Regions from separate parts of the Pantoea sp. LS15 genome, predicted to be linked through region 4. Evidence: predicted binding sites of a transcription regulator. Region 4 holds the regulator's gene; each other region holds the start of a gene.
The links. Region 4 encodes CRP, which controls carbon source genes, mostly activating them, when cyclic AMP is high. Its sites were predicted from a motif close to ATGTGANNNNNNTCACAT; they were not measured.
Positions count from the first base shown of each region.

Region 1: the regulator CRP is predicted to act here: its motif matches at 3,899-3,916, upstream of HED65_RS10040 (ABC-F family ATPase).
Region 2: the regulator CRP is predicted to act here: its motif matches at 4,002-4,019, upstream of aaeR (HTH-type transcriptional activator AaeR).
Region 3: the regulator CRP is predicted to act here: its motif matches at 2,126-2,143, upstream of HED65_RS20840 (2-hydroxycarboxylate transporter family protein).

Region 1 covers NZ_JAAVXA010000005.1:116,075-121,724, reverse strand. The annotation lists gene HED65_RS10045 (glycoside hydrolase family 31 protein) at 1-2,195, shown strand, start outside; gene HED65_RS10040 (ABC-F family ATPase) at 2,284-3,879, opposite strand; gene ldtB (L,D-transpeptidase) at 4,101-5,021, shown strand; gene HED65_RS10030 (GntR family transcriptional regulator) at 5,064-5,650, opposite strand, start outside.
Region 2 covers NZ_JAAVXA010000007.1:202,436-208,085, forward strand. The annotation lists gene HED65_RS12955 (NAD-dependent succinate-semialdehyde dehydrogenase) at 1-650, opposite strand, end outside; gene aaeB (p-hydroxybenzoic acid efflux pump subunit AaeB) at 741-2,708, opposite strand; gene aaeA (p-hydroxybenzoic acid efflux pump subunit AaeA) at 2,714-3,646, opposite strand; gene aaeX (p-hydroxybenzoic acid efflux pump operon protein AaeX) at 3,654-3,857, opposite strand; gene aaeR (HTH-type transcriptional activator AaeR) at 4,037-4,963, shown strand; gene HED65_RS12980 (YagU family protein) at 5,183-5,650, shown strand, end outside.
Region 3 covers NZ_JAAVXA010000019.1:63,410-69,059, forward strand. The annotation lists gene HED65_RS20830 (response regulator) at 1-307, opposite strand, end outside; gene HED65_RS20835 (ATP-binding protein) at 297-1,922, opposite strand; gene HED65_RS20840 (2-hydroxycarboxylate transporter family protein) at 2,268-3,629, shown strand; gene HED65_RS20845 (fumarylacetoacetate hydrolase family protein) at 3,647-4,510, shown strand; gene citC ([citrate (pro-3S)-lyase] ligase) at 4,524-5,546, shown strand; gene citD (citrate lyase acyl carrier protein) at 5,563-5,650, shown strand, end outside.
Region 4 covers NZ_JAAVXA010000011.1:131,573-137,222, reverse strand. The annotation lists gene HED65_RS16430 (ABC transporter ATP-binding protein) at 1-42, shown strand, start outside; gene HED65_RS16425 (hydrolase) at 65-1,087, shown strand; gene HED65_RS16420 (YheU family protein) at 1,084-1,302, shown strand; gene HED65_RS16415 (phosphoribulokinase) at 1,333-2,202, shown strand; gene HED65_RS16410 (OsmC family protein) at 2,269-2,673, opposite strand; gene crp (cAMP-activated global transcriptional regulator CRP) at 2,985-3,617, shown strand; gene HED65_RS16400 (YccS/YhfK family putative transporter) at 3,675-5,650, shown strand, end outside.

The DNA.
Region 1 (5,650 bases), on a different contig from region 4:
CGGAGCAAGACGTGCCGTGGGAAGGTCGCCGTCGCGATGATTTAAGCGGTTTCACTTGTCCTGCCTGGACGCTGACGCAGCAGGATAAAACGTTAACCGTGGCAACCGAACAGCTTCGCGTGACCGTACACCAGCCGCTGTGGCTCGAATGGCACTACCGTAACGACGCAGGTGAATGGCAACCGCTGGTCAATGACCGTCCGACCAGCGCTTACCTGCTGAATGCCCACGGCGATGGCGTGGCCCACTACCTGAGCCGTCGTAAGGACGAGCGCTTTTACGGCCTGGGTGAAAAAGCCGGTGATTTACAGCGTAACGGCAAGCGCTATGAGATGCGCAATCTCGACGCAATGGGTTATAACGCGGCCAGCACTGACCCGCTCTACAAGCACATCCCGTTCACCATCGCCCGCCGTGATGATGTGAGCTATGGTCTGTTCTACGACAACCTGAGCAGCTGCTGGCTGGATCTGGGTAACGAAATTGATAACTACCACACCGCCTACCGCCGCTGGCAGGCGGAAGCGGGCGATATTGATTACTACATCTTCACCGGTAAACGCGTTCTGGACGTCACCAAAGCGTTTGTACGCCTGACCGGGAAAACGTTGTTCGGGCCGAAGTGGAGCCTCGGATACAGCGGCTCGACCATGCACTATACCGACGCACCGGACGCGCAGAACCAACTGATGAACTTCATTCGCCTGTGCGAAGAGCACGCCATTCCATGCGACTCGTTCCAGCTCTCGTCGGGCTATACCTCGATCAACGGCAAACGTTACGTCTTTAACTGGAACTACGACAAGGTGCCGCAGCCAAAGGTAATGAGCCAGGCATTCCACGACGCGGGGCTGAAACTTGCCGCGAACATCAAGCCGTGCCTGCTGCAGGATCATCCGCGCTATAACGAAGTGGCGGAAAGCGGCCTGTTCATTCGCGATTCAGAAACCGATACCCCCGAACGTTCCAGCTTCTGGGATGATGAAGGTTCTCATCTCGATTTTACCAACCCGCAGACGGTGCAATGGTGGCAGGAAGGCGTGACCACGCAACTGCTGGAAATGGGCATCGACTCCACCTGGAACGACAATAACGAGTATGAGGTATGGGATGGTGAAGCCCGCTGTTATGGTTTCGGTAAAGAGATTGCCATCAAGCATATTCGCCCGGTGATGCCGCTTTTGATGATGCGCGCTTCGCTGGAAGCGCAGCAGCGCTTTGCTCCGGAAAAACGTCCGTATCTGATCTCTCGTTCCGGCTGTGCAGGGATGCAGCGTTACGTTCAGACCTGGAGTGGCGATAACCGCACCAACTGGGACACCCTACGCTTTAATATTCGCATGGGCCTGGGGATGAGTTTGTCCGGGCTGTTTAACGTCGGTCACGACGTGGGCGGTTTCTCCGGCGATAAACCGGATGCCGAACTGTTTGTCCGCTGGGTACAAAACGGCGTGATGCATCCACGTTTTACCATTCACTCGTGGAATGACGACCATACCGTTAACGAGCCGTGGATGTATCCCGGCGTCACGCCAGCCATTCGTAGCGCCATTGAGCTGCGTTATCGTCTGCTGCCGTATCTCTACACTCTGCTCTGGCTGGCGCATGCTGACGACGAGCCGATGCTGCGCCCGACGTTCCTCGACCACGAACACGATGCGCAAACCTTTGAAGAGTGCGATGAGTTCCTGCTGGGCCGCGACATCCTGGTCGCAAGCGTGGTCGAAGCCGGTCAACGCGAACGTCGCGTCTGGCTGCCGGATAATGAAACGGGCTGGTATGACTTTTACACCCACGCGTGGTTCTCCGGTGGACAATGGATCGACCTCGACGCCCCGCTGGAAAAACTCCCTCTGTTGGTGCGCGCCGGGGCCGGTCTGCCGATCAGTGAACGCATCAGCCATGTGAATGCTGAGAAAGACGACACCCGCGAGCTGAAGCTGTTCCCGGTAAAAGGCGTTGGTACCAGCACTGGTCTGCTGTTTGAAGATGACGGCGAAAGCTGGGGTTACCAGAACGGCAATGCGCTGTGGGTGGAATGGGAAATGGTGTGTGACGCCGCAACCGTCAACCTGAAGATCAATGCGCGAGGGGACTATCGTCCGGCGTGGAAAGCGCTGAAGGTGTCATTACCGGCGGGGGAAAAACGTACGCTGCGGGTGAATGGTATTGAAGGGAGTGAGTGGGTGGTGTAGTGCAGCCTGATGCCCTCACCCTAACCCTCTCCCACCGGGAGAGGGAATAGAACGTAGGCCCGGTAAGCGTAGCGCCACCGGGCTTTTTTTAGCCGTCGATACCTTTACTGCGCAGGTAGTCTTCGTAGTTTCCGGTGAAGTCCACCACGCGCTCTGGCGTAATTTCAATCACGCGGGTCGCCAGCGAGCTGACGAACTCACGGTCGTGAGAGACGAAGATCAGAGTGCCCTGATACATCTCCAGCGCCATGTTCAGTGATTCGATAGATTCCATATCCAGGTGGTTGGTTGGTTCGTCCATCACCAGGATATTTGGTTTTTCCATCATCAGCTTGCCGAACAGCATACGGCCCTTCTCACCACCGGAGAGCACTTTAGCTGGCTTTTTGATGTCGTCCTGGCTGAACAGCAGACGCCCCAGAATACTGCGCACCGCCTGCTCGTCGTCGCCTTCCTGCTTCCACTGGCTCATCCAGTCAAAGACGGTCAGGTCGTTTTCGAACTCGTATTCGTGGTCCTGTGCATAGTAACCAATCTGGGCGTTTTCAGACCATTTAACCGTACCGTTATCTGGCTGCAGTTCGCCGACCAGCGTTTTGAGCATGGTGGATTTACCCACGCCGTTAGCACCCAGAATGGCAATTTTCTCACCCACTTCCAGCAGTAAATTGAAGTTTTTGAACAACGGGCCTTCATCGAAACCTTTAGTAAGGGCTTCCACTTCCAGTGCGTTACGGAACAGTTTCTTATCCTGCTCGAAACGAATGAATGGGTTCTGACGGCTGGACGCTTTGACTTCTTCCAGCTTAATTTTATCGATCTGGCGCGCACGCGAGGTCGCCTGACGGGATTTAGAGGCGTTAGCGCTAAAGCGGCTGACGAAGGACTGCAGGTCAGCAATTTGCGCTTTCTTCTTGGCGTTATCGGCCAGCAGACGTTCACGCGCCTGGGTTGCAGCCGTCATGTATTCATCGTAGTTGCCCGGATAAACGCGCAGCTCACCGTAATCCAGATCCGCCATGTGCGTACACACCATATTCAGGAAGTGACGGTCGTGCGAAATGATGATCATGGTGCTGTCGCGATCGTTCAACGTCTGTTCCAGCCAGCGGATGGTGTCGATGTCCAGGTTGTTCGTCGGTTCATCGAGCAGCAGGATGTCCGGGTTGGAGAACAGCGCCTGAGCCAGCAGCACACGCAGTTTCCAGCCAGGCGCGACTTCGCTCATCGGGCCGTAGTGTTGTTCTACCGGAATGCCGACGCCAAGCAGCAATTCCCCTGCACGCGCTTCCGCAGAGTAACCGTCCATCTCACCGTATTGCGTTTCCAGTTCGGCCACTTTATAGCCGTCTTCTTCGCTCATCTCGGCCAGCGCGTAAATACGGTCGCGCTCTTGTTTTACTTCCCACAGCTCCGCGTGTCCCATGATCACCGTGTCGAGCACAGTGAATTCTTCGAAGGCGAACTGATCCTGACGTAGCTTACCGATGCGCTCATTAGGATCGAGCGATACGTTGCCGAGCGTCGGCTCCAGGTCACCGCCGAGAATTTTCATAAAGGTGGATTTACCGCTACCGTTGGCACCAATCAGGCCGTAACGGTTGCCGCCGCCAAATTTGACGGAAATGTTTTCGAACAGCGGCTTACTGCCAAACTGCATAGTGACGTTGCTGGTAACTAACACGGAGAGATTCCTGCGAAAAGTGTGATAAACACGGCATTATGCCACAATTCCGAATTGAGATCCCCTGTTGCCGCAATCCACTAAACTTTAACAAAATCGAAAAAAGTGTGATTTCGTACACATCTGAATTCCCTGTTAGCGGGAATGCACATATAATGCGCTCCCATCGAATTCAGACTTATTCAACTAATCGCCAGAGTGGCTCAGATACCTCGCATAACATGAACATGAAATTAACAACGCTTTTTGCGGCGGCGTTAGCCGTAGTAGGTTTTTGTAAGACCGCGTCTGCGGTGACTTATCCGCTGCCAACCGACGGTAGCCGTCTGGTGGGTCAAAACCAGGTGGTGACGGTGCCGGAAGGTAACTCTCAGCCACTGGAGTATTTCGCTGCACAGTACCAGTTGGGCCTGTCCAACATGCTGGAAGCGAACCCGGGCGTTGACCCGTATCTGCCGAAAGCAGGTACCGTGCTGAATATTCCACAGCAACTGATCCTGCCGGATACCGTTCATGAAGGTATCGTGATTAACAGCGCGGAAATGCGTCTGTATTACTACCCGAAAGGCACCAACACCGTAATCGTGCTGCCGATTGGTATCGGCCAGCTGGGCAAAGACACCCCGCTGAACTGGACCACCAAAGTTGAACGTAAGAAAGCAGGCCCAACCTGGACGCCTACTGCCAAAATGCATGCGGAATACATCGCTGCGGGCGAACCGCTGCCAGCCGTTGTTCCGGCAGGCCCGGATAACCCAATGGGTCTGTACGCACTGTACATTGGCCGTCTGTACGCGATCCACGGTACCAACGCTAACTTCGGTATCGGCCTGCGCGTCAGCCACGGTTGTGTGCGTCTGCGTAACGAAGACATCAAATTCTTGTTCGAAAACGTACCGGTCGGCACGCGCGTGCAGTTCATCAACGAACCGGTGAAAGCCACGTCTGAGCCAGATGGCAGCCGTTACATTGAAGTGCACAACCCGCTGTCCACCAGCGAAGATCAGATCAACAATAACGAAATCGTACCGGTTACGCTGAACAGCGCAGTGCAGTCAGTGACCTCTCAACCGGACGTAGAGACGACGATTGTTGACCAGGCCGTTCAGAACCGCTCTGGTATGCCGGTGCGTTTGAACTAATAGAGAAACATTAAAAAAGCGGGCCTCGTTGCCCGCTTTTTTTTACCCGTTATTCACGATGACGATCCCACCATGATCGTAACGATAGTGACAGTGGGCATACTCTAGTGGTGTGCCATCCTCCAGATAAATAACCTGCTCCACTTCCAGCACAGGGTCGGTCTGCTCGCAGACCAGATGTTGTCTGTCCAGCGCATTCGGTTTTAACGCCCGCACAATCCGGTACGACCCCATAATTTTCAGCCCCAACGTCTCCTGGACGTACTGAAATACCGAGCCCTCAAGATGGCTTTTCGTCAGGCCGGGGACCAGGTTCATTGGCATCACCGTTGAATCCAGCGACATGGGTTCTCCGTTGAGCAAACGTAAACGAATAAAGTCATAGACAGGCGCATCGGCGTTAATCATCAGCGATGCCTGCTCTTTCTCGTTCGGGAAACGCAGCTCAAAGTGCACCACCTGGCTGGTCACCGTTCCCAGTTGTTCCCACGTTTTAGTCGCCCCAAAGTAGTCACTGCCAGAGAGATCCCACTGCGAAAGCTGAAGGAAATTTTTGCGAATAAACGTCCCCTGTCCCTGGCGGGTATAGACAAGTCCTTCCACGATCAACTGCCGCATCGCCTGCTGGA
Region 2 (5,650 bases), on a different contig from region 4:
ATTTCATGGGTATTCCCGGCCACGGCGTTGAGGACACCGTCGGGCACACCTGCCTGCTTAGCCAGGGTAAGCAGCGCAAAAGCACTGAGCGGCGTGTTATTGGCTGGTTTGATCACCCCGGTACAGCCCGCAGCAAGCGCCGGGCCTAATTTACGGGTGAGCATCGCCATCGGGAAGTTCCACGGTGTAATCGCCGCGACCACACCAATGGGCTCGCGGGTTGCCAGAATGCGGGAACCGGGTTTGATCGGCGGAATAATTTCCCCGTTAGCGCGCTTGGCCTCTTCGGCAAACCACTGGATAAAGCTGGCGGCGTACTCTACTTCACCTTCCGCTTCTTTCAGAGGCTTGCCCTGCTCGGTGGTCATTAGCTGCCCGAGCCAGTGTTTATTTTCAATAATCAGTTCGTACCAGCGGTAAAGGATCGCCGAACGCTCTTTCGCGGTTTTGGCTCGCCAAGCCGGGAAAGCATTAGTGGCTGCGGCAATCGCAGCTTCGGTTTCCGCTTTACCCGCTTTCGCGACTTTAGCGATGACCTCGCCGGTCGCCGGGTTAAGAACATCAAACGTCGTGTCCAGCGTTTTCCAGATGCCATTAACCAGATAACCGGTCTGAAAAAGGATGTGGTCCTGAAGCGTCTCAGTCGTCATGTGTCCTCCCTTTCTGAATGTAAGAACGTGCTGGAATTAAGTATAGCCACAAAAAAACCGACGCTTTTGGCGTCGGCTTTTTTACTTCAGTCAGTTATCTGTGAGGGCATTCTGGTAGCGATGCAGCATAAACACCAGCCGTCCTACTGGCTCGGTCACCTGAGGCGGTGCTTCCCAGACCTTCAGCTTCTCCTGGTAGATATCGAGCTCTTCAAGCAGTTGCGTAAAGTAACGACGACGTTTGTCATCGCTGGTCGCGGAAAGCACATGGTCGGCAGTGCGGCGTAGCTGACGGTGGAAAGCCGACAGATCGTCGTTGATCGGCACAGGCGCGTTACGCAGACGCTGGTGCGCGATGATCATGGTTAATGCCAGCCGGAACTTAGCGATGTCACCCGGGAACTTGTTCAGTAGTAAAAACAACTGCTGATAGAGCGCTGGTAAGTGGTTTTCTTTGCGACGTGCGGTATTGGTGGTCATCGACGACACGGCAGCGGAAACAAACTGGTTCAACAATACACGGCCCGTTCTTGCCTGTGAGTTATCGCGTACCAGCAGAATAACCATCATTGCCAGGAAACACCCCACCAGCTGACCCAATGCGCTGTCGAGGAACTGGCTGAAATGGAAGGTCATCGGGTTATCCAGCACAATGATGTTAATCGTACTGGCCAGCGCCCCCAACGATCCCAGACGGCGCTTTTGCACTTCTATGCCGATAAAGAACGCCATTACCGCCAGACTTATGCAGAGCAGCAACATGCTCTGTTGCGTGGAAGGGATGATCACCAGGAAATAGAGCGCGCCTATCGGCAGAGCGGCAATGGTGCCGTACAGGAAATCAATCGCGACCATACGCGGGTTAGGCAGACGCATCGCCAGTGCAGTCACAACGGCGATCATCACCATTGCACCGCTGCCGGACGTCCAGCCGGTCCACAACCAGAACAGCGTACCGAGCATGCAGGCGAGCGTCGTACGCCAGAAGTTGACCATCGCGTGATGACGCTCGGCGGATTCCGCCTTAATCACCACTTCTCCCTGCAGCACCTCTTCTTCCGTCGCGCTGATTTTGGTATTGCTAACCACGCCGCGTTTCAGCAGCAGGTAACGCGTCGCAGCCCCGACCCAGGTGTAGATGGTCACAGGTGTGTCACGTTCCCCTGTCCAGGCAATGACCCGGCGCATGCGCTTAAGCTGCTTATGCACGTCCTGCACGGTTTCCACCGGCTCGGCAAACAGTTCGCGGAAGGTATTGGTGACCGCTTCCGGACGGGTGTTCTGGATCAGATAGGTTTCGCACGCCTGGGTAATCAGCGTTAAGGAGACCGTATTGAGGGCTTTAAGGCGACGATTCGCCCGGGCCCAGCGCGAAGACTCCATATTGAGGTTACTGCGCATTCCTTCCAGCGCCTGCGTGCGACGTACCAGCCCGCTCCAGGCCTTATCCACCTCTTCACTGTCACCATGCTTGATGCAGAGCTGCATCAGCTGGTACTGGGCAACAATCAGCGCATCCAGCTCGCGATCCACCTCTTGCTTGATAGAGCGAGGGGAGAAAAGCAGGTCAGCAACAATCGCGCAGACAATACCAATCACAATCTCACTGCAACGCTCCACCGCAAACTGTGGTGCAAGCAGCGGCTCGCTTTGGATAGTGATGACGATAATCAGCGCGGTGTAACCCGCCAGTCCCCAGGCGTAGGAGTTTTCTACTTTCACCAGAGACGAGACCCAGGTGCAGAAGCCCGCCCAGATACAGCACACCATCAGCATCAGCAGTGGGGTGCGGATCATCAAAATAATAATGGTCAGCGCCGCGAAACAACCGATAAACGTCCCAATGATACGCAGCATCCCGCGATAGCGGATCGCGCCAGAGTAAGGTTCACCACCGGCCGCGAATGCCGGACCAGCCGCGACAATTGCCGCCGTCAGCACCGCCCAGCGCGGGGTTTCAAGCTGGAAGTGGAAGCCGACAAACAGTGCCAGCACAATGGCACTCGCCAGCTTCACGGCAAAGCGAATGTGCTGGTTGGCGATGGAAAAGATACCCATAGCGATTAGCCAAACTCGCGCAGACGGTGGGCAATTTTACGGAACATCGACTCCTGGCTGGCATCCCGGTCTTTAGCGCCGGTAATCACCACCGTCGCCGTGGTACCCGCAGGCCAAACATTTCCCTGCTGTTCGTCCAGATGGATACGCACCGGCACACGCTGAGCCAGACGTACCCATTCCAGGTTAGAGTCCACCGTCGCCATCCCTTTTGCATCCTTAGAACTGCTGGCGTTGGTCACCCCTGCGGCGACGCTGTCGACGGTGCCTTTAAAGACGCGGTTGCTGCCAAGCGGTGTAATTTCGGCACGATAACCCGGACGCACGCCCTCAAGCTTAGTCTCTTCCATATAGGCGAGCACGTAGAAGGAGTTCTGTTTAACCAGCGCCACGGCCGTTGAGCCGCGGGTGATAAATTCCCCGGCATAGACATTAAGGTTAGTGACCCAGCCATCCGCCGGCGCGCGGATTACGGTGCGCTCCAGATCGAGCTTTGCCAGATCGCGCGTCGCTTGCGCTTTGGCCATCTGGTGGAGCACGGTTTGCAGCACGTTATTGGACTGGTCGATCTCTTCGCGGGACATGGCCTGAACACCCAACTGGTTACGACGGCCAGCCTCACGGCGTTTCTCTGCCGCCAGCGCCTGATAATAGGCCACGTCAGCTTCCGCTTCTTCCAGTGCTTTCTGGTAGCGAGGCTGATCGATGGTGAACAGTACCTGATCTTTTTTTACCAGTTGGTTATCGTGAACGTTGACCGCCGTGATAAGGCCAGCCACGTCGGGGGCTATGGCCACGACATCGGCGCTGAAACGCGCATCACGTGTCCACGGTGATTCCGTGTAATAGACCCAGGCCCGAAAAATAGCGATGAAGGCGAGGATAACCAGCGCCATGGTGATGGCGGTTCGGGAGATTTTTCTTGTTAGTGTTTTCACGTCAACCTCAGACAAACATGCGCGATATCAGGTAAAACAGGCAGCAATACAGCGCGGTATTGAACAATGCAGGGTGCCAGACGAAATCGTAGATCCCGGTAGGAACCAGCACCTTGCGCACCAGCCAGAAGATCGCCAGTGATAAAAGAAGCTCGAAAAATATCGGTGGGAACGACAGACCGAACACCACGATAACGGGAAACAGACTCATGTTGACCTTGATAAGAGAGAGTGCAGGCTACAGAATTTTTTAGCGCACGCCATCGCAGGAGAGCAAGATATGCCGGGCGAGAATGGCGCAGCCGTTAAGTAATTAATAATATATTAACGTAACTGTTATGCTGTTATCTATAATATGTGATCTAAATCACTTTTAAGCCAGAGTGAACAATGGAACGTTTAAAACGCATGTCGGTTTTCGCCAAAGTGGTTGAACTGGGCTCTTTTACCGCTGCTGCACGCCAGCTTCAGATGAGCGTCTCTTCAATCAGCCAGACGGTGTCCAAACTGGAAGATGAGCTTCAGGTCAAGCTGCTCAATCGCAGTACCCGCAGCATTGGGCTGACAGAAGCGGGTAAAATTTACTATCAGGGTTGTCGCCGCATGCTGCTTGAAGTGCAGGATGTCCACGAACAACTCTATGCTTTCAACAACACACCTATCGGCACACTGCGCATCGGTTGTTCTTCAACTATGGCACAAAATGTCCTCGCTGCCATGACAGCGGACATGCTGAAAGAGTATCCCGGATTAACCGTGAATCTGGTGACAGGTATTCCGGCGCCGGATCTGATTGCCGATGGTCTGGATGTGGTTATCCGCGTTGGAGCGTTGCAGGATTCCAGCCTTTTCTCGCGCAGGCTGGGCAGCATGCCGATGGTGGTTTGCGCCTCGAAAAGCTATCTGGCGCAGTACGGGGTCCCTGAGAAACCCGCCGACCTCACCAACCACTCATGGCTGGAATACAGCGTTCGACCGGATAATGAATTCGAACTGATTGCTCCGGAAGGGCTCTCCACCAGACTGTTGCCAGAAGGCCGGTTTATCACCAACGATCCAATGACCATTTCACGTTGGTTAGTGGCAGGAGCCGGGATCGCCTACGTGCCGTTGATGTGGGTGATCAACGAGATCAACAGCGGTGTACTGGAGATCCTCTTCCCTCGCTACCAGTCCGATCCGCGCCCGGTGTATGCCCTGTACACAGAAAAAGACAAGCTACCACTCAAGGTGCAGGTGTGTATTAACTATCTGACCGACTATTTTGTGGACGTGGCGGAGTTATTTCAGGGGATGCGCGGAAGAAGTAAGGAATAATCTATTAGTCGCGGAACACATATTTTGCACGAATATGTCCTGGATGAGACGCGCATTCATTCAGGAATTTTCCCTCGCCACTATCAGTAATAGCTAATTGACACTTCAGTTACCCTCCCATTACCTTATAAGAAGTCTGTCATTCAGACTGTTATTAATTTGTTACTGATATGAATAATAAAATGTATTTCACAGGATGACATTAAACAAGGAAAAGAAATGAATATATTTGAACAAACACCACCTTCGCGCAGGCGCTATGGACTCGCCGCGTTCATTGGTTTGATAGCCGGGATTGTCTCGGCCTTCGTGAAATGGGGAGCCGAGGTTCCGCTTCCGCCACGTAGTCCCACCGATTTATTCACTGGCGCATGCGGACCAGAGCAATTAATTAGAGCCGCAAGTCAGATTGATTGTTCGCGCAATTTTCTCAACCCACCTTATGTATTTTTACGCGACTGGCTGGGTATTGCCGATCCTAACGCGGCGGTTTATACATTTGCCGGACATATATTTAACTGGGTCGGCGTAACACATATTATTTTCTCAATTGTCTTCGCTGTAGGATATTGTGTAGTTGCGGAAGTCTTCCCGAAAATTAAACTCTGGCAAGGTTTGCTTGCAGGTGCGTTAGCCCAGCTTTTTGTCCACATGATCTCCTTCCCGCTGATGGGTCTGACACCGCCG
Region 3 (5,650 bases), on a different contig from region 4:
AAGCGCCATTACGAATAGCCTGGCTGCAGGTGTCCATATCGCTGGCGGCGGTAATGAAAATCACCGAGCAGTTGGTACGGGCGAGCATGGGGTTATTGATAAGCGAGATACCTTTGCCATCAGGCAGGTAGTTATCCAGCAGCATGAGTTGCGGCTGTTTGCTTTCAAGCTCAGCCTGAGCCGCTGCCAGCGACGAGGCGATACCTACCAGTCTCAGACGCGGATGTTTACTTATCAGTTCCGCGTGCAGTTGCGCCAGTTCGTTCTCGTCTTCAACAATCAGTACGTCGATAAGTTCATGTTGCATAGTCGGTGTCTTCCAGTTGCCGGGCGATTCCCGTGGCAGGGATAAACAATGAGAAAATGGCGCCGCGCGGAGTATTATCGGCAACTTCTATTGCGCCCCCAGCCTGAGTGACATAGCTTTCGATCAGATACAGGCCAATCCCATGATCGCCGCGTGTTTTGGTGGTGATACCGCGTTCAAATATCCTGTCACGGATCTCCGGTTTAATGCCAACGCCCTGGTCGGCCACTTCTATAATCAGTTCCTGTTCGCTGAGTTTTATCAGCACTTCCACCGGTGCATGGGGCTGCGGTGAACGTTGTGTCGCTTCAATGGCGTTATCCAGCAGGTTCCCAATAATTGAAATCAGCTCTTGCTCCCCAAGGGGCTGGAACGGTCTGTCCAGTCGACAGGCCGGGTCGAAACTCAGTTCGACACCTTTCTCCCGCGCACGGGCGGCTTTCCCCAGCAGCAGGCCGCACAGGGTCGGGGAACTGAAGCGCGAAGAGATAAAGTCCAGCAGCTCCTGGGCGTGCTCAGACTGCGCCTGAATGTAGCCAATCGCCTCTTCATAGCGCCCCATATGCAGTAGGCCGGACAAGGTCGTCATCCGGTTTAACTGCTCATGGCGCATGATGCGCAGGTTATCGACATAACGCTTAACCTGGCTGAGTTGAGCGCTAAGCGAGTCTATTTCATTGCGATCGCGGAAAGTGATCACCCAGCCCTGTAACTCACTCTCAAGCATGATGTGTACCCGGCTGGCAATCACCGTGAGATCGTTAAAACGGCAAATCTCATCATGGGTATCTTTCGCCAGCATCGTCTGCGTGTCGAAGAACGGGACCGGATCGATCACCTGGCTAATCAACTGCCCGCGCAGTTCGCGTGCTGGCTGGCTCAGACCCAGTAGTTTGCGCGCTGCCTGGTTGATCACTTCAATGCGCCGTTGATCGTCAATGGCAATCACCCCTTCATAAATAGACTCCATCATCGCCTTTTGCTGGCGCACCAGCAGGCCGATCTCTCGCGGTTCGAGGGAGAAAATCTGCTTCTTAATGCTGCGGGTAAAGAACCAGGAAAAGATGAAGAGAGCTATCAGCAACAGCACGGCGGCAATCAGGATATTGACGACTTTACTGACGGTGACGGTCTCAAGGTAGCTGGTGAGATAGCCTACCGAGACAATGCCAACTACCTGCCCGGCATCGTTGAAAATGGGGGCTTTACTGCGTAGTGAAATGCCCAACCCTCCTTTACGGATGGTGGTGATACTTTTTCCCTGTAAAACGGCTTCGTTGTCTCCGCCAACCAGCGTTGTGCCAACTCTGTCAGCAAAAACGGAATGAAAAAGGTGCTGTCCCTTATTATCCCCAATCACAATAAAGCTGGCGTCACTGTGTGAAGCTATTTTCTGCATAAAGTCGTGAATGCTTTTGATATCTTTTTGTTCAACTTCATCACGTAATGTAGGAATAATCGCAATTTCTTCTGCCTGTATTTTGGCACGCGCACTCATTTCCTGATAAAGCTGTTTGCCGACGTCGACATAATAATATCCACCCAGTAACGCAAAAAGTACTGAGAAAAAGGCAACCAGCGAAATAAACAGCTTGATCTGGAAAGATACTTTCATAACTATCACGCGAGGTAGCAACAAAGAAAGCCAATATATCATCTTTTTTCGAGTGGATGACTGCTTTGCCGAAAACTTGTGATCCCTTGCACAGCGGGGGCTGTAAAAGATTTATCCTGAAGGCTTATGTGCTTCAGACCGAACAATAAAATGTTATTTGTTTGTTCAGTTCGGAAAAGAAACCATAAAAACCACGGCAATAAATAAGGTGTTAATCACATTAAATAAAAGAAACCATTAAAACCATAGCTGCCATTAAAACTTCGCTTTTAATATGCCATTCCTCACATAAAGTAAGCCTTTGTGACTCTAAGCTGAACGCACAAAATAACCAAGGGGCTTATTATGAGCACAACTGACGATTCTTTCTCTGTTACCCACGACCCGATTGATATTCAGCGGCCATCGCTCAAAGAGCGCTGGTGGCATATTATGGATACCTGGAAAATCGGGATTATTCCTCTGCCGCTGTTCGTTCTTGCTGGTGCGCTGATTGCGATTGATTGTCTGGGCGGGAAACTGCCGAGTGATATCGTGGTGATGGTGGCGACGCTGGCTTTCTTTGGCTTTGCCTGCGGCGAGTTTGGCAAACGCCTGCCGATTGTCGGCAAACTCGGCGCGGCGGCGATTTGCGCCACCTTTATCCCTTCCGCGCTGGTCTATTACGGCCTGCTGCCGGATGTGGTGGTCGAGTCCACGACCAAGTTCTACAAATCTACCAACATTCTTTATCTCTACATCTGCTGCATCATTGTCGGCAGCATCATGAGTATGAACCGCACGGTACTGATTCAGGGCTTCCTGCGCATCTTCTTCCCGATGCTGTGCGGCGAAATCGTCGGCATGCTGGTGGGGATGGGCGTCGGTCTGGCGCTGGGTCTTGAGCCATTCCAGATCTTCTTCTTTATCATTCTGCCGATTATGGCGGGCGGCGTTGGGGAAGGGGCGATCCCGCTCTCTATCGGTTATGCCACCCTGTTGCATATGGACCAGGGTGTGGCGCTCGGTCGCGTGTTGCCGATGGTGATGCTCGGTGGTCTGACGGCAATCATTATCTCCGGCTGCCTGAACCAACTGGGTAAACGCTACCCACATCTGACCGGTGAAGGCCAACTGATGCCAAACCGCGCCAATGCGGATACCACCGTCTCTCAACCTGCCTTCTCCGGTAAAGCGGATGTCACCACGATTGCTTCTGGCGCGCTGCTGGCGGTACTACTCTACATGCTGGGGATGCTCGGTCACAAACTGATTGGTCTGCCTGCACCGGTTGGCATGCTGTTTATGGCGGTACTGGTGAAGCTGTGCAACGGTGCTTCTCCGCGTCTGCTGGAAGGTTCTCAGGTGGTCTACAAATTCTTCCAGACCTCAGTAACTTACCCGATTCTCTTCGCCGTTGGCGTGGCGATCACCCCGTGGCATGAGCTGGTGGCCGCGTTCACAGTGAGCAACCTGTTAGTCATCGTCAGCACGGTTTCTGCACTGGTGGCGACCGGTTTCTTCGTCGGTAAAAAGATTGGTATGTACCCGATTGATGTCGCCATCGTCTCCTGCTGCCAGAGTGGCCAGGGCGGTACCGGCGATGTGGCGATCCTGACCGCAGGCAACCGTATGAGCCTGATGCCATTCGCCCAGATTGCAACCCGTATCGGCGGCGCGATTAACGTCTCTATCTCACTGCTGATTCTGGGCAACTTCCTCGTTTAAGTTTTCAGGAAAGAACAATGAAACTCGCAAGCTTTTTATATCAGGGAAAACGCAGCTACGGCATCGTGCAGGCCGAAGGTGTAATTGATTTAGGTCGCCGTCTGGGCGACCGCTACAGCGACCTTAAAGCGCTGTTGCAGGGCAACGGGCTGGCACAGGCCACCCGTTATCTGAACGATGCCGTGGATGTACCTCTGAATGCAATCACCTTCTTACCGGTGATTGAGCAGCCGGAAAAAATCCTCTGCGTGGGCATGAACTACGCCGACAAGCGCAAGGAGTTTGACCAGCATAACCCGGCTCCGACGCTGTTTGTGCGCTTCCCGGATTCCCAGACCGGCCACAACGAGCCGGTACTGAAACCGCGCCATTCCAGCGAATTTGACTACGAAGGCGAGCTGGCGGTGATCATCGGTAAAGGCGGGGAGAACATCAGCCGTGACGATGCGCTGCGCCACGTTGCAGGTTACAGCTGCTACATGGACGGTTCCGCCCGCGACTGGCAGCACACCTGGTTCACCGCCGGGAAAAACTGGCGTCAGACCGGAGCATTTGGTCCGTGGATGGCAACTGCCGATGAAATTCCTGACCCGCATCAACTGGCGATCCGCACCTGGCTGAACGGCCGTATGGTGCAGGAGGACAACACCAGCAGCATGATCCACAAGGTGGCGGAGCTGATCGAGTACATCAGCACCTTTACCCGCCTCAGCCCAGGCGATGTGATCATCACCGGCTCCCCTGGCGGGGTGGGTAAAAAACGCAACCCGCCGCTGTTTATGAAAGAGGGCGATCGCATTGAGGTAGAGATCGAACATATCGGTCATCTGAGCAATGTGATCATGGAAGCGCCAGCCACCGGGCTTGCGGTAGCACACTAAGTAAGGCGGCAGTATGCAATCGCAACCCATTGATTTTCGTCACACCCTCGTGGCGAAGCACCCGGAACGCTTAAGCCAGATCCGTTACCTGCTGGCAGACAGCGGCCTTGGCCTGGACAACGACATTGAGCTGTTTGTCGAAGCCTGGTCCGGCACGCAGTTGGTGGGTTGCGCCGGGCTCGCTGCCAACGTCATCAAGTGTGTGGCCGTAAACGAGCAGCTTCGTGGCGAGAACCTCAGCGCGCGTTTACTGGCGGAGGTGCAGAATGCGGCGCTGGAGCGCGGCCATTTTCACCTCTTCCTCTGCACCCGTCCGTGTAACCGGGAGCGTTTTGCCCGCAGCGGCTTCTGGCCGATTGCGCAGAGCGGCAACAACGCCGTACTGATGGAGAACACCCCGCAGGGGATTGAGCGCTACTGTCGTTCTCTGAGGCGTCAACGTCAGAACGGGGAGAAGATTGGCGCGATCGTAATGAACGCCAATCCGTTCACCCTTGGCCATCGTCATCTGGTGGAGCAGGCAGCGAAGCAGTGCGATGCCTTGCATCTGTTCGTGGTGCGCGAAGACGCCTCGTTCTTCCCCTTCAGCGCACGCATCGAGATGGTGCGGGCGGGTGTCGCGCATCTGACGAATGTGTTAGTGCATGAAGGCTCGCAGTACATCATCTCCCGCGCCACATTTCCGGCCTATTTCCTGAAAGAGACCGGCAAAGTGCAGCAGGCGTGGAGCGAAATCGACGTGTTGATCTTCCGCGACTTCATCGCCCCGGCACTGGGCATAACCCATCGCTTTATCGGCTCGGAGCCGTTTTGCGATATCACCCGCCAGTACAACCAGACGCTGCACGACCTGCTGGCCATGCATATCGAGGTGGTGGAGATGCCGCGCATCAAGGCCACCGGTAACGCTATTTCGGCGTCAGAAGTACGCCGCTTACTCAAGACACAGCAGTTTTCCCGGATCCGGGACATTGTTCCGGACTCCACCTTCGCGCATCTCGAAACGCATTACCGTGCGAGTGCGGAAGTCGCTTAATTACCAGGAATTTATCATGAAAATTGTTAGGGAGGCGCTGGCCGGAACACAGGAATCCAGCGACCTGATGGTGAAAATCGCTCCCGCTCACGGCGAGCTGGAGG
Region 4 (5,650 bases):
GACGCTCAGGAACAGCTGGAAGCGATTATAGTAAATAACTGACATGAATTAGCATCGCATCGTTATGACCCAAATCATTCCATCAGACTTCGACATAGCTACTGAAGAGAGCGCTGAGTTCGTGCCCATGCGCGGCGTGTCAAATCGCCACCTGCAGACCATGCTGCCACGGCTTATCCGTCGCAAGGTTCAGTTCACCCCGCACTGGCAACGGCTGGATTTACCGGACGGAGACTTTCTGGACCTCGCCTGGAGCGAGGAGCCGGAACAGGCTCGCCATAAGCCGCGTCTGGTGGTCTTTCACGGTCTTGAGGGCAGCCTGCATAGCCCGTATGCGCATGGGTTAATCCAGGCGGCAAAAGCCCGTGGCTGGCTCGGTGTGGTGATGCATTTTCGTGGCTGTAGCGGCGAGCCAAATCGTCAGAATCGCATCTATCACTCGGGTGAAACTGAGGACGGTACGTGGTTTTTACACTGGTTGCGGGAAAACTTTGGCACTGTGCCTACCGCCGCCGTGGGCTACTCGCTGGGCGGGAATATGCTGGCCTGTCTGCTGGCCAAAGAGGGCGAAAGCGTCCCGCTGGATGCCGCCGTCATTGTCTCTGCACCATTTATGCTGGAGCAGTGTAGCTATCATATGGATAAAGGCTTTTCCCGCGTCTATCAGCGCTACCTGCTTAACCTGCTGAAAGCCAACGCAGCGCGCAAACTGAAAGCCTACCCGGAGACGCTTCCGGTAAGTCTGCGTCAGTTAAAAAAAGTGCGCCGCATTCGCGAATTCGACGATCTGATCACCGCAAAAATTCACGGCTTTGCCGACGCGATTGACTACTATCGTCAGTGCAGCGCCATGCCGCTGCTCAGCAAGATTACACAGCCGACACTGATCATTCATGCCAAAGATGACCCGTTTATGGATCATCATTCGATTCCCGCTCAGGAATTCCTGCCCGACAACGTTCACTATCAGTTGACGGAGCATGGCGGCCACGTCGGGTTTATCGGTGGCACACTGCGTCGCCCTAAAATGTGGCTTGAGACGCGTATTCCTGACTGGTTAACCCCGTATCTGGATGGTGCAAAATGATCATTCCCTGGCAGGATCTGGCTCCCGAAACGCTCGATAATCTGATTGAAAGCTTTGTATTACGCGAAGGCACAGATTATGGTGAGCAAGAACGCTCGCTTGAGCAAAAGGTCAACGATGTAAAGCGCCAGCTCAAAAGCGGCGACGTGGTGCTGGTATGGTCAGAACTGCATGAGACGGTCAATATCATGCCCCGCAACGCGTTTCACGGCTGATCTTTCAACCTTTCCAGTCAGGGAGTTGCTATGTCTGCCAGACATCCGGTTATTGCCGTTACGGGGTCGAGTGGTGCGGGAACCACCACCACCAGCCTCGCATTTCGCAAGATTTTTGCCCAACTGAATCTCCGTGCGGCGGAGGTCGAAGGCGACAGCTTTCACCGCTATACGCGCCCGGAGATGGACATGGCCATCCGTAAAGCGCGCGATCTGGGTAAACACATCAGCTACTTTGGCCCGGAAGCCAATGACTTCGGCCTGCTGGAGCAAACCTTCGTCGAATATGGCAAGAGCGGCACAGGGCAATCACGCAAGTATCTGCATACTTACGATGAAGCCGTGCCATGGAACCAGGTACCGGGCACCTTTACCCCGTGGCAACCCCTGCCGGAACCCACCGACGTGCTGTTTTACGAAGGACTGCATGGCGGCGTGGTAACCCCCCATCACGACGTGGCGCGCCATGTGGATCTGCTGGTTGGCGTGGTACCGATCGTTAACCTGGAGTGGATCCAGAAGCTGACACGAGACATGAGCGAGCGCGGCCATTCGCGAGAAGCGGTGATGGACTCAGTGGTGCGCTCCATGGACGATTACATTAATTTCCTGACGCCGCAGTTCTCCCGTACCCATATTAACTTCCAGCGTGTACCGACAGTTGACACCTCTAACCCATTCGCGGCAAAAAGCATCCCGTCGCTGGATGAGAGTTTTGTGGTGATCCATTTCCGCAACCTCGAAGGCATTGATTACCCGTGGTTACTGGCGATGTTGCAGGGCTCGTTCATTTCCCACATGAATACCCTGGTGGTGCCGGGCGGGAAAATGGGGCTGGCGATGGAACTCATCATGACGCCGCTGGTGAAGCGGTTGATGGAAGGGAAGCAGATCGCGTGATCATATTCCCTCTCCCAACGGGAGAGGGTTAGGGTGAGGGCATCTACACGCACGATGCCCCACCAATCACGCCTCGATCACTTCATACGAATGGGTGATTTTTACCGCTTTCTCCAGCATTAACGCCACAGAGCAGTACTTCTCGGCAGACAGGTCCACCGCACGCGAAACTGCCGCGTCTTTCAGTTCCTTACCGGTGACCACAAAGTGCAGGTTAATATGGGTGAACAGGCGTGGCGCCTCTTCACGGCGTTCCGACGTGAGTTTAACTTCGCAATCCGTCACATCCTGACGACCTTTCTGCAGAATCGACACCACATCAATTGCGCTGCATCCACCAGCAGCCATCAATACCATCTCCATCGGGCTTGGCGCTTTATCGCCGGAGTTACCATCCATCAAAACCTGGTGTCCTGAAGCGGACTCGCCCAGGAATGTTAACCCTTCAACCCATTTCACGCGCGCTTGCATATTCATTAACTCCAACGTTGCATTTTTGGTGACAGATTACGTGTGCGTTACATTTCTCGCAATGGAAGGCGACCTGCATCATGCTGAAGCGAGACACCAGGAGACACGCGGCGAAAGCTATGCTAAAACACTCAGGATGCTACAGTAATACATTGACGTTACACATGTATGCAGAGGACATCAAACTTTACTGGCTGCGAAACGTTACGATAGCCGACTTCCCAGGGTATGGGTAAGAATTCGATTGCAACCCCAGAGTCCGGATGCATCTGATGACTCTGGTGACAGCTTATAACAGAGGATAACAGCGCATGGTGCTTGGCAAACCGCAAACAGACCCGACTCTCGAATGGTTCTTGTCTCATTGCCACATTCATAAGTACCCATCGAAGAGCACGCTGATTCACCAGGGTGAAAAAGCGGAAACGTTGTATTACATCGTAAAAGGCTCGGTGGCAGTGCTGATCAAAGATGAAGAAGGGAAAGAGATGATCCTTTCTTATCTGAACCAAGGCGATTTCATCGGTGAACTGGGCCTGTTTGAAGAAGGCCAGGAACGTAGCGCCTGGGTTCGCGCAAAGACAGCATGTGAAGTGGCTGAAATTTCTTACAAGAAATTCCGTCAGTTGATTCAGGTTAACCCTGATATCCTGATGCGTCTTTCTTCCCAGATGGCTCGCCGTCTGCAGGTAACATCCGAGAAAGTGGGTAACCTCGCCTTCCTGGACGTTACCGGCCGTATCGCACAGACTCTGCTGAACCTGGCAAAACAACCTGATGCGATGACCCACCCTGATGGCATGCAGATTAAAATTACCCGTCAGGAGATCGGCCAGATCGTCGGCTGCTCCCGTGAAACAGTGGGCCGTATTCTGAAAATGCTGGAAGATCAGAACCTGATCTCCGCCCATGGTAAAACCATCGTGGTCTACGGAACGCGTTAATTCCACTCAGACGGCGTGCCATCGCAAGGTGTCACGCCGTTTTTGTCTTTCTTCCCCATGTGGCGCAGGCTGATTTATCACCCGGAAGTTAACTACGCACTGCGACAAACGCTGGTGTTGTGTCTTCCTGTGGCCGTGGGCCTTATCCTTGGACATCTTCAGCAAGGTCTGCTGTTTTCTCTTGTGCCCGCCTGCTGCAACATTGCCGGCCTGGACACACCGCATAAGCGCTTTTTTAAACGTCTGATTATTGGCGGCTCGCTGTTTGCTGGCTGTAGCCTCGCCGTGCAGCTTTTACTGGCCCGCGATATTCCGCTGCCGTTGATCCTGACCGTGCTGGCGATGACGCTCGGCGTCACTGCCGAAATCAGCGCCCTTCATGCGCGCCTGCTTCCCGCCTCACTGATTGCGGCCATCTTCACGCTGAGCCTTGCGGGGAACATGCCGGTGTGGGAGCCGCTCCTGATCTACGCCCTGGGTACGCTGTGGTATGGGCTGTTTAACTGGTTCTGGTTCTGGCTGTGGCGGGAACAGCCCCTGCGTGAATCATTGAGCCTGCTCTATGTGCAGCTTGCTGATTACTGCGAGGCCAAATACACCCTGCTTACCCAGCACACCGATCCGGAAAAATCGTTGCCGCCGCTGCTGACACGCCAGCAAAAGGTGGTGGATCTGATCAGCCAGTGCTATCAGCAACTGCATATGCTCGCCGCCAACAAGAATCACGAATACAAACGGCTGCTGCGTATCTTCCAGGTGGGGCTGGATCTGCAAGAGCATATTTCCGTGAGCCTGCACCATCCTCAGGAAGTGCAAAAGCTGGTCGAGCGCAGTCATGCCGAAGCGGTGATCCGCTGGAATGCGCAAACCGTCTCCGCGCGTCTGAGAGTGCTGGCTGATGACATTTTATATCACCGCTATCCCACGCGTTTTAACATGGAAAAACAGCTCGGCGCGCTGGAGAAAATTGCCCGCCAGCATGAGGACAACCCGGTGGGTCAGTTTGCCGCCTGGCATTTCAGCCGTATCGCCCGTGTGTTGCGCACGCAACGTCCGCTTTATCCCCGCGATCTCATGGCCGATAAACAAAAACGTCTGCCGTTACTGCCGGCGCTCAGAAGCTATCTGTCTCTTAAATCGTCCGCTCTGCGCAACGCCGCACGGATTAGCGTCATGCTCAGTACCGCCAGCCTGATGGGCATGGCGCTGCATCTGCCAAAACCCTACTGGATCTTAATGACCGTGCTGTTTGTCACCCAGAACGGCTACGGCGCCACGCGCGTGCGTATACTGCACCGGGCGGGCGGAACGATGGCCGGGCTGATTATCGCAGGCGTCACGCTGCACTTTCACGTGCCGGAAGGCTATACCCTGGCGGGAATGCTGATAATTACGCTGGTAAGCTACCTGATTATCCGCAAAAACTACGGCTGGGCGATGGTGGGCTTTACGGTAACGGCGGTATACACCCTGCAACTGCTCACGCTCAATGGCGAACAGTTTATTGTCGCCAGACTGATCGATACCCTGATTGGCTGTCTGATTGCCTTTGGCGGCATGGTCTGGCTGTGGCCGCAATGGCAGAGCGGATTGCTACGCCAGAACGCCCACGATGCACTGGAGGCCGATCAGCAGGCCATTCGTCTGATCCTGAGCGACGACCCGCAACCCTCCCCACTGGCGTATCAGCGGATGAAGGTCAACCAGGCGCACAATGCCCTGTTTAACTCGCTCAACCAGGCGATGCAGGAGCCGGGCTTTAACTCGCACTATCTGGCGGATATGAAACTCTGGGTGACACACAGCCAGTTTATCGTCGAGCATATTAACGCCATGACCACGCTGGCGCGTGAGCATACAATGCTGACGCCAGACCTGGCGGAGCGTTATTTACAGTCGTGTGAAATTGCCTTACAGCGGTGTCAGCAGCGCCTGGAGTATGACGCACCGGGAGAGTCAGGGGATTCAAATATTCTGGAAGCGCCCGACACGCTGACTCACGGGCCAATGAGCACCCTGGAGCAGCATTTGCA